Allocatelliglobosispora scoriae: one gene and its partner. The protein of the gene in region 1 interacts with the protein of each later gene in a pairwise test. Links are inferred from orthologs where the notes say so. Each region holds a gene or a part of one and is shown in the gene's direction. Other genes may lie near its edges. The genes, in order: F4553_RS28580 and F4553_RS13540.

Region 1 (3,322 bases):
CGTGCACCACACCGGTGAGCCGAACGAGACCCCCGACGACGACCCGGTGGCCCGGCTGCGGGCGATCTACCGCTTCCAGGCCGTCACCTCCAACTTCGGGGACTTCGGCTACCACCTCGCCATCGACAAGCGGGGCTATGTCTACGAGGGCCGTTACTCGGGCACCGACGCCAGCCCGGTCTTCGGGCCCAACCCCGGCCCGGACGGACGCCCGATGATGGTCAACGGCGCCCACATCGGCGGCTGGAACGCGGGCAACGTCGGCATCGTGCTGATCGGCAACTTCAGCAAGCCCGACTGGCTGCCGACCGCCCCCGCCTACCGGTCCCTGCGAGCGGTGCTCTCGGGCCTGGCCCGGGTGCTCGACCTCGACGTCGAGGCGACCTGTAACTATGTCAACCCGGTCAGCGCCGCCACCAAGACGGTGATCACGCTCAGCGGCCACCGCAACTGGGTGCCGACGGAGTGCCCGGGCAACAACTTCTACCCCTACCTCGACGGACTCCGGCGCGAAGTGGCTCGCCGGTCCTGAGCTCTCCCGGCCCGGGGCGATCCCCGCCCCGGGCCGACCAGCACGATTCTGCGGCATCGAGGCCCAGCGCTTACCTTGTGGGGATGAGTTCGTACGGTGACCACCCCTCCGGCCCCGGCCGGATCACGGAGTACGACGACCAGCCGCCGCGTGCCGTGGTCGACGACCGCACCACCGGACGCCACGCCGCCCGCCCCGACGTGCTCCGATCCGGCGTGCCCTCGGCCGATGCCGTGCTCGGCGCCGATCCGGCACCGCCCGCCGCCGAGCAGCTGGCCTCTCCTGCTCCCGGTCGGCTCGCGGGCCTGCGGCGGTTCGCCCGGACCCGACGCAAGCGGATCCTGATCGTCAGCGGCATCGTGCTCGCCCTCGTCGTCTCCACCACGACGGTCGTCACCTACTACCTCGACAGCGTCGACATGCTGGACCCGAAGAACCTCGCCACCCAGACCACGAAGATCTTCGGCAGCGACGGCAAGACGCAGATAGCGCAGCTCGGCACCGAGAACCGCGAGGACATCCCCATGTCCAGCCTGTCGACCGACATCCGCAACGCCCTCATCGCTGGCGAGGACAAGGACTTCTACGACCACAGCGGCGTCTCCTTCACCGGCATCGCCCGCGCGGCCTGGAACAACGTGACCGGCGGGGACACCCAGGGCGCGTCGACGATCACGCAGCAGTACGTGAAGATTGCGACGAAAGATGTCGAGATGTCGGTCTTCCGCAAGATGCGGGAGGCGGTGCTCGCCCGCAAGCTGGAGGGGAAGTACTCGAAGGAGGAGATCCTCGGGTTCTACCTCAACAACGTCTACTTCGGTCGGGGTGCGATCGGCGTACAGGTGGCGTCGAAGACGTTCTTCGGCAAGAACGCCAAGGACCTCAGCATCGCCGAGGCTGCGGTGCTCGGTGCCGTCGTCCGCCAGCCTGAGCAGACACCGTCGTTCGCCGGGTACGACCCGCAGCTCAACGCGGAGGCGGCGAAGGATCGCTGGAGCTACGTGCTGGACAACATGGTCGACGCCGGCTGGCTCGACGAGTCCAAGCGGTCGTCGCTCGCCTATCCCACGAGCATCGCGCCCATCCGCAAGGACGCCGGAAACGCCCAGTGGGGCGTCAAGGGTGTCGGACTCACCGGCATGACCACCGGAAACGTCCTCAACTACGTGGTGGAGGAGCTGAAGGCGGCGCCCTACGGCATCACGGACCTGAAGACCGGCGGCTACCGGATCACCACGACGATCAACCCCAAGATCCAGGCGGCGGCGGAGTCGGCGGCCCGGCGGGGTGCGTCCGGGTCGCTGATGAACGGGCAGAAGGCCAACCTGATGGCAGCGCTCGTCGCGGTGGAGCCGAAGACCGGACGGGTGCTCGCCTACTACGGCGGCGACGACGGCACCGGGCACGATTACGCCGGGCTCAACATGGAGGGCGGCGCGCTCAACGGCGGCCACCCCGGCGGGTCCTCCTTCAAGGTCTACACCCTGGCCGCGGCGCTCAAGGCCGGCTACTCCCTCGCCTCGCACTTCGACCCGGCGGAGTTCCGCGACGGGGACTTCCGGATCCAGAACGCCGGCCGGGACGTCGACTCCTCCTGCGGCAACTACTGCACCCTGGAGTGGGCGACGGTGCACTCCTACAACGTGCCGTTCTACAAGATCTCCAAGCTCGTCGGGGTCGACAAGGTGGTCGCCAGCGCCAAGGCGGCGGGCATCCGGACGATGTGGAGCACCGGCCGCAAGGGCGAGCTCATCGCGAACGACCTGACCAGCAAGACCTTCAAGCAGACCAGCAACGCGCCGTTCTATTACCAGGCCGGGTTCGGGCAGTACCCGATCACCGTCCTGGACCACGCCACCGGCATGGCCACCTTCGCCAACCGCGGTGTCTACAACGCCTCGCACTTCGTCCTGAAGGTCGAGCGGCCGATCGCGGGCACGGACAAGTACCAGCTCGTCGGCGGCGAGAAGCTCAAGCCCGCGCAGACCATCGACAAGGACATCGCCGACGACGTCAACTGGGTGCTCCAGAAGATCCCGCCGACCAACGGGCACTCCCTCAGTGGCGGGCGCCCGGCCGCCGGCAAGACCGGCACCTGGCAGTGCGCCAACACCTCCCACAACTGCCACGCCTGGTATGTCGGTCACACCAAGCAGATCGCCGCGGCCGTCTGGGTCGGCAACACCGGCAAGGAGCAGGCCGTCTACGAGAAGTCCGGCCGGGACATCAGCGGTGCCGGGCTGCCCGGGGCGATCTGGGAGAAGTTCATGAACGCCGCGCACAAGGGCATGGCCGAGCAGAGCTTCGCCGACAAGGCGGGCACCGGCAACCCCAACAAGAACGAGCCCGGTCTGGTCGAACCCCGCAAGCCCGAGAAGTGCTGGCTCTGGTTCTGCATGCCGGAGACGAGGCCCACCCGCCGACCGCCCCGGCCGCGGTAGACCTGCGTGATGCGTGATGAGAAGCACAGACAAGGGCCCGGCGAGGGTGGGGCGTGCGGGCAGCGGGCGACGAGGGTCGACTAGACTCGTGTCGGGCCGTGACTGGCGCGTCGGAGTGGGATCAACCACGAGGGAGCGGCTCGTCTTCGGACTTCATGCCGTGCGCCTGGGCCCTTTCCGTCATCACGAGGAGGACCCATGCTCAGCACCGAGTCGACCGCCTTCCGCAGCGCCATCGAGGCCGTCCGCGCGGTTGAGCCGCGCATCGCCGACGCCATCGGCGCGGAGCTCGCCGACCAGCGCGAATCGCTCAAGCTCATCGCCAGTGAAAACTACGCCTCGCCGGCCG
Region 2 (3,314 bases), on another replicon or contig:
TCATCGACAGCGCCGGCGTCAGCCCCGCTGGGCGCGCCGGGAAAAGGACCACCGGCACAGGACCAACCAGCACCAGACAGGCACGGCACGAGAGCTAGCGGGGGAGGGAAGAGATGAACACGCGCGGTAATGCGGCACGGTCGCCGCGGGACGAGGACAACTACGACACCACCAGGGCACGGCGCGCTGAGCTCAACGAGGCGGCCGAGCGGCGGTCGAAGCTGAAGCTGGCGCCACCGGCACCGGTCTCGGCACCCCGTGCGCCGTTTGTGCTGCTCATCGTGTTCCTCGTCGTCGGCGGCACGATCGGCATCCTGCTGCTCAACACGAAGATCAACGAGAGCGCCTTCACCGTGGGCGACCTCAAGACCGAGCAGCAGAAGCTCAATCAGCGCCAGCAGCAGCTCGAGCAGGAGATCGCCGACAGCGAGGCGCCGGGCAACCTGGCGGCGCACGCGCGCAAGCTGGGCCTCGTCCCGGCGGGCGCACCGGCCTTCATCCGGCTGCCGGACGGCCGGGTCATCGGCGTGCCGCAGCCGGCCACGGGGTCGACGGCGATCACCAGCGAGACGAACACGAATTCGACGACGACGGGCGGAGGCGCCGGCTGATGCCGCGCCGACCCGACGAGCCCGACGACCCGCGCCAGGCCCGCAGGCCAGGCGCGGGTCGCGGCACGTCGTCGTCGAGGACCGGCGGCGAGAACCCGAGGGCCGACGGCGAGAATTCCAAAGGCACCGGCGACAAGTCCCGGGGCAGCACCGACAGGGCACCCGAGCAGCCGCGTCGCGGTGGATTGGGCGCCGCCCGGGCGTACACACCTCGGGGCAGGACCACTCGGGAGCCGCAGCGTGAGCGGGACGCCGCCACGCGCGAGCCGCGTCCCGAGCTGAAGGTCGTCACCGGCGGGCGGGCCGGTGCCGACCGGGATCGGCGGGCACCACGGGGGCGGGGCGATCGCGCCCCGCGCCCGCCGCGCGAGCCGGAGCCGATCGTCGACCTCGGCCCGCCGCCGCTGGGCGACCCGCGGCGCCGCATCCGCCTCGCCTCGGCGCTGGTGCTGCTGATGCTCGTCATGGTCGGGCTGCGCCTGATGCAGCTTCAGGTCACCGGCGACCCCGCGCTCGCGGCCCAGGGGCTCAAGGACCGCACCCGCGTGGAGGAGCTGCCCGCGCCCCGCGGCCAGATCCTCGACCGCAACGGCGCGGTGCTCGCCCGCAGCGTCGAGGCGCGCTCGATCTTCGCCGACCCGTGCCTGATCCAGGAGGCGAAGCTCGACCCGGCCACCGTCGCCGGTCAGCTGGCGCCACTGCTCGGTCGGCCCGCCTCGGTGCTGCTGCCGCTGCTGAGCCCGCACCAGCAGCCCGACGGCAGCGGTCCGACCTGCTTCGAGTGGCTCGCGCACGGGCTGAAGCTCGCCACCGGCGACGCCGTCAACTCCCTCGCCATCCGGGGCGTCGTGGTGACCCGGGGCGAGAGCCGCGACGTGCCCGGCCGCGACCTGGCCGCCAACATCATCGGCTTCACCGGCGAGGAGCTCAACGGGCTCGCCGGGCTGGAGGCCCGCTTCGACGACAAGCTCGCCGGGGTCAAGGGCCAGCGGATCTACGAGGTCGGCCAGGGCGCGATGCTGGGCGAGGAGATCCCCGGCGGCTTCCACAGCAACACCCCCGCGAAGCCGGGCTCGTCGCTGCAGCTGACGATCGACCGCGACCTGCAATATGAGGTGCAGCGGATCCTCACCGCCAAGATGGCACAGGCCAAGGCGACGATGGGTGCCGCCGTGGTGCTCGACATCGCCTCCGGCGAGGTGCTGGCGCAGGCGAGCTGGCCGACCTACGACGCGGGCAACCCCTTCGCCAGCAAGCAGGCCGACCGGGGCGACAACATGACCAACATCGTCGTGGACCCCGGTTCGGTGCACAAGGCGATCGTCATGGCCGCGGCGCTGGAGGAGGGGGTCATCACCCCCGGTACGCCGATCACCGTCGGCCCGTCGATCCACGTCGGCGGCCCGAAGGACAAGGACTACGAGGACCACGCGCACCCGTTCGCCGAGGGCACGAAGATCAGCGTGCCGGCGATCCTGGCGTACTCGTCGAACGTGGGCACGATCAAGATCGCCAACGAGCTCGGTGCCGAGAAGCTCTATGAGTACCAGCGCAGGTTCGGCCTGGGGACCCCGACCGGGATCTCCGTCCCGGGCGAGGCCGCCGGACTCGTGCAGCCGCCGGAGAACTGGAGCGGGACGTCCTACGGCTCGATCCCGATCGGGCTGGGCGTCTCGACGACGCCGATCCAGATGGCCGCCGTCTACGCGGCGATCGCCAACGGCGGCGTCTGGGTGCAGCCGCACCTGGTCCGGGAGTTCATCAGCCCGCCCCCGGGCAACACCGTCACCCCGGCCGCCCCGCCGACCACCCGCCGGGTGATCAGCGAGGAGCACGCCGCACAGCTGCGCACGATGCTGGAGGCGGTCACGACGGTCAAGGACGCCACCGGGCGCAGCGGGGCCATCCCCGGCTACCGGGTGGCCGCCAAGACCGGCACGGGGCAGCTCGTCGTCAACGGGAAGTACGCGCCCGGCGAGGTCGCCTCCTTCATCGGGATGGCACCGGCCGACGCGCCCCGCTACGTCGTCGCGGTCTTCGCGCACACGCCCGGCGGCGGTGGCGGCCTGATCTGCGGTCCGGCCTTCAAAGCGATGATGGAGTTCAGCCTCAAGCACTTCCGGGTGCCGCCGACGGGCACGAAGCCGCCGACGTTCCAGCTCACCTACTAGCCCGGTCGGCTCGCTCATCGACCGATGGGCCAGCACTAGCGGCGGGCTCCCTACTAGCAACGGGTAAGGTCCTACGGCGTGTCAGCAACTCCACGGCCTGGCGGCGTGCCACCGGTCGCGCTGCGGGAAATCGCGGCGCTCGCAGGTGCACCGCTTCCAGCCGACAACCCGCAGGTCACGGGCGTCACGCACGCCGGGTCTGAGGTCCGTCCCGGTGACCTTTACGCAGGCCTGCCCGGCTCGCGGCGGCACGGCGCCGAGTTCGCCGCCCAGGCGCGCGACGCGGGCGCGGTGGCGGTCCTCACCGATGCCGCAGGCGCCGAGCAGGCGGCGGCCACCGGCCTGCCGGTGCTCGTGGTGCCCGATCCCCGGGCGGTGCTGGGCGCGGTGGCCGACCTGGTCTTCGGGGCGCCGACGGCCGCGCTGACGGTCATCGGCATCACCGGCACGGCGGGCAAGACCTCGACCGCCTATCTGGTCGAGTCGGGGCTGCGGGCGGCCGGACACGTGACCGGGCTGATCGGCACGGTCG

The links.
Region 2: the proteins of F4553_RS28580 (region 1) and F4553_RS13540 interact in binary tests that used the Escherichia coli proteins (3 or more experiments, as listed by UniProt). The link is inferred for Allocatelliglobosispora scoriae from one-to-one orthologs.

The regions. Positions count from the first base shown.
Region 1 is NZ_JACHMN010000003.1:416,590-419,911, forward strand. The notes cover bases 287-3,294. They hold F4553_RS28580 (transglycosylase domain-containing protein), read left to right. Parts: upstream 287-615; coding sequence 616-2,973; downstream 2,974-3,294. Other genes in these bases: F4553_RS28575 (peptidoglycan recognition protein family protein), read left to right, coding at 287-532; F4553_RS28585 (glycine hydroxymethyltransferase), read left to right, coding at 3,172-3,294. Outside these bases: more of F4553_RS28575, read left to right, coding at 1-286; more of F4553_RS28585, read left to right, coding at 3,295-3,322. UniProt on the Escherichia coli protein: Cell wall formation. Synthesis of cross-linked peptidoglycan from the lipid intermediates.
Region 2 is NZ_JACHMN010000002.1:1,747,912-1,751,225, reverse strand. Bases 197-3,196 are described here. They hold F4553_RS13540 (peptidoglycan D,D-transpeptidase FtsI family protein), read left to right. Parts: upstream 197-610; coding sequence 611-2,782; downstream 2,783-3,196. Other genes in these bases: F4553_RS13535 (UDP-N-acetylmuramoyl-L-alanyl-D-glutamate--2,6-diaminopimelate ligase), read left to right, coding at 2,861-3,196; ftsL (cell division protein FtsL), read left to right, coding at 197-611. In the rest of the region: more of ftsL, read left to right, coding at 114-196; more of F4553_RS13535, read left to right, coding at 3,197-3,314. UniProt on the Escherichia coli protein: Essential cell division protein that catalyzes cross-linking of the peptidoglycan cell wall at the division septum. Required for localization of FtsN.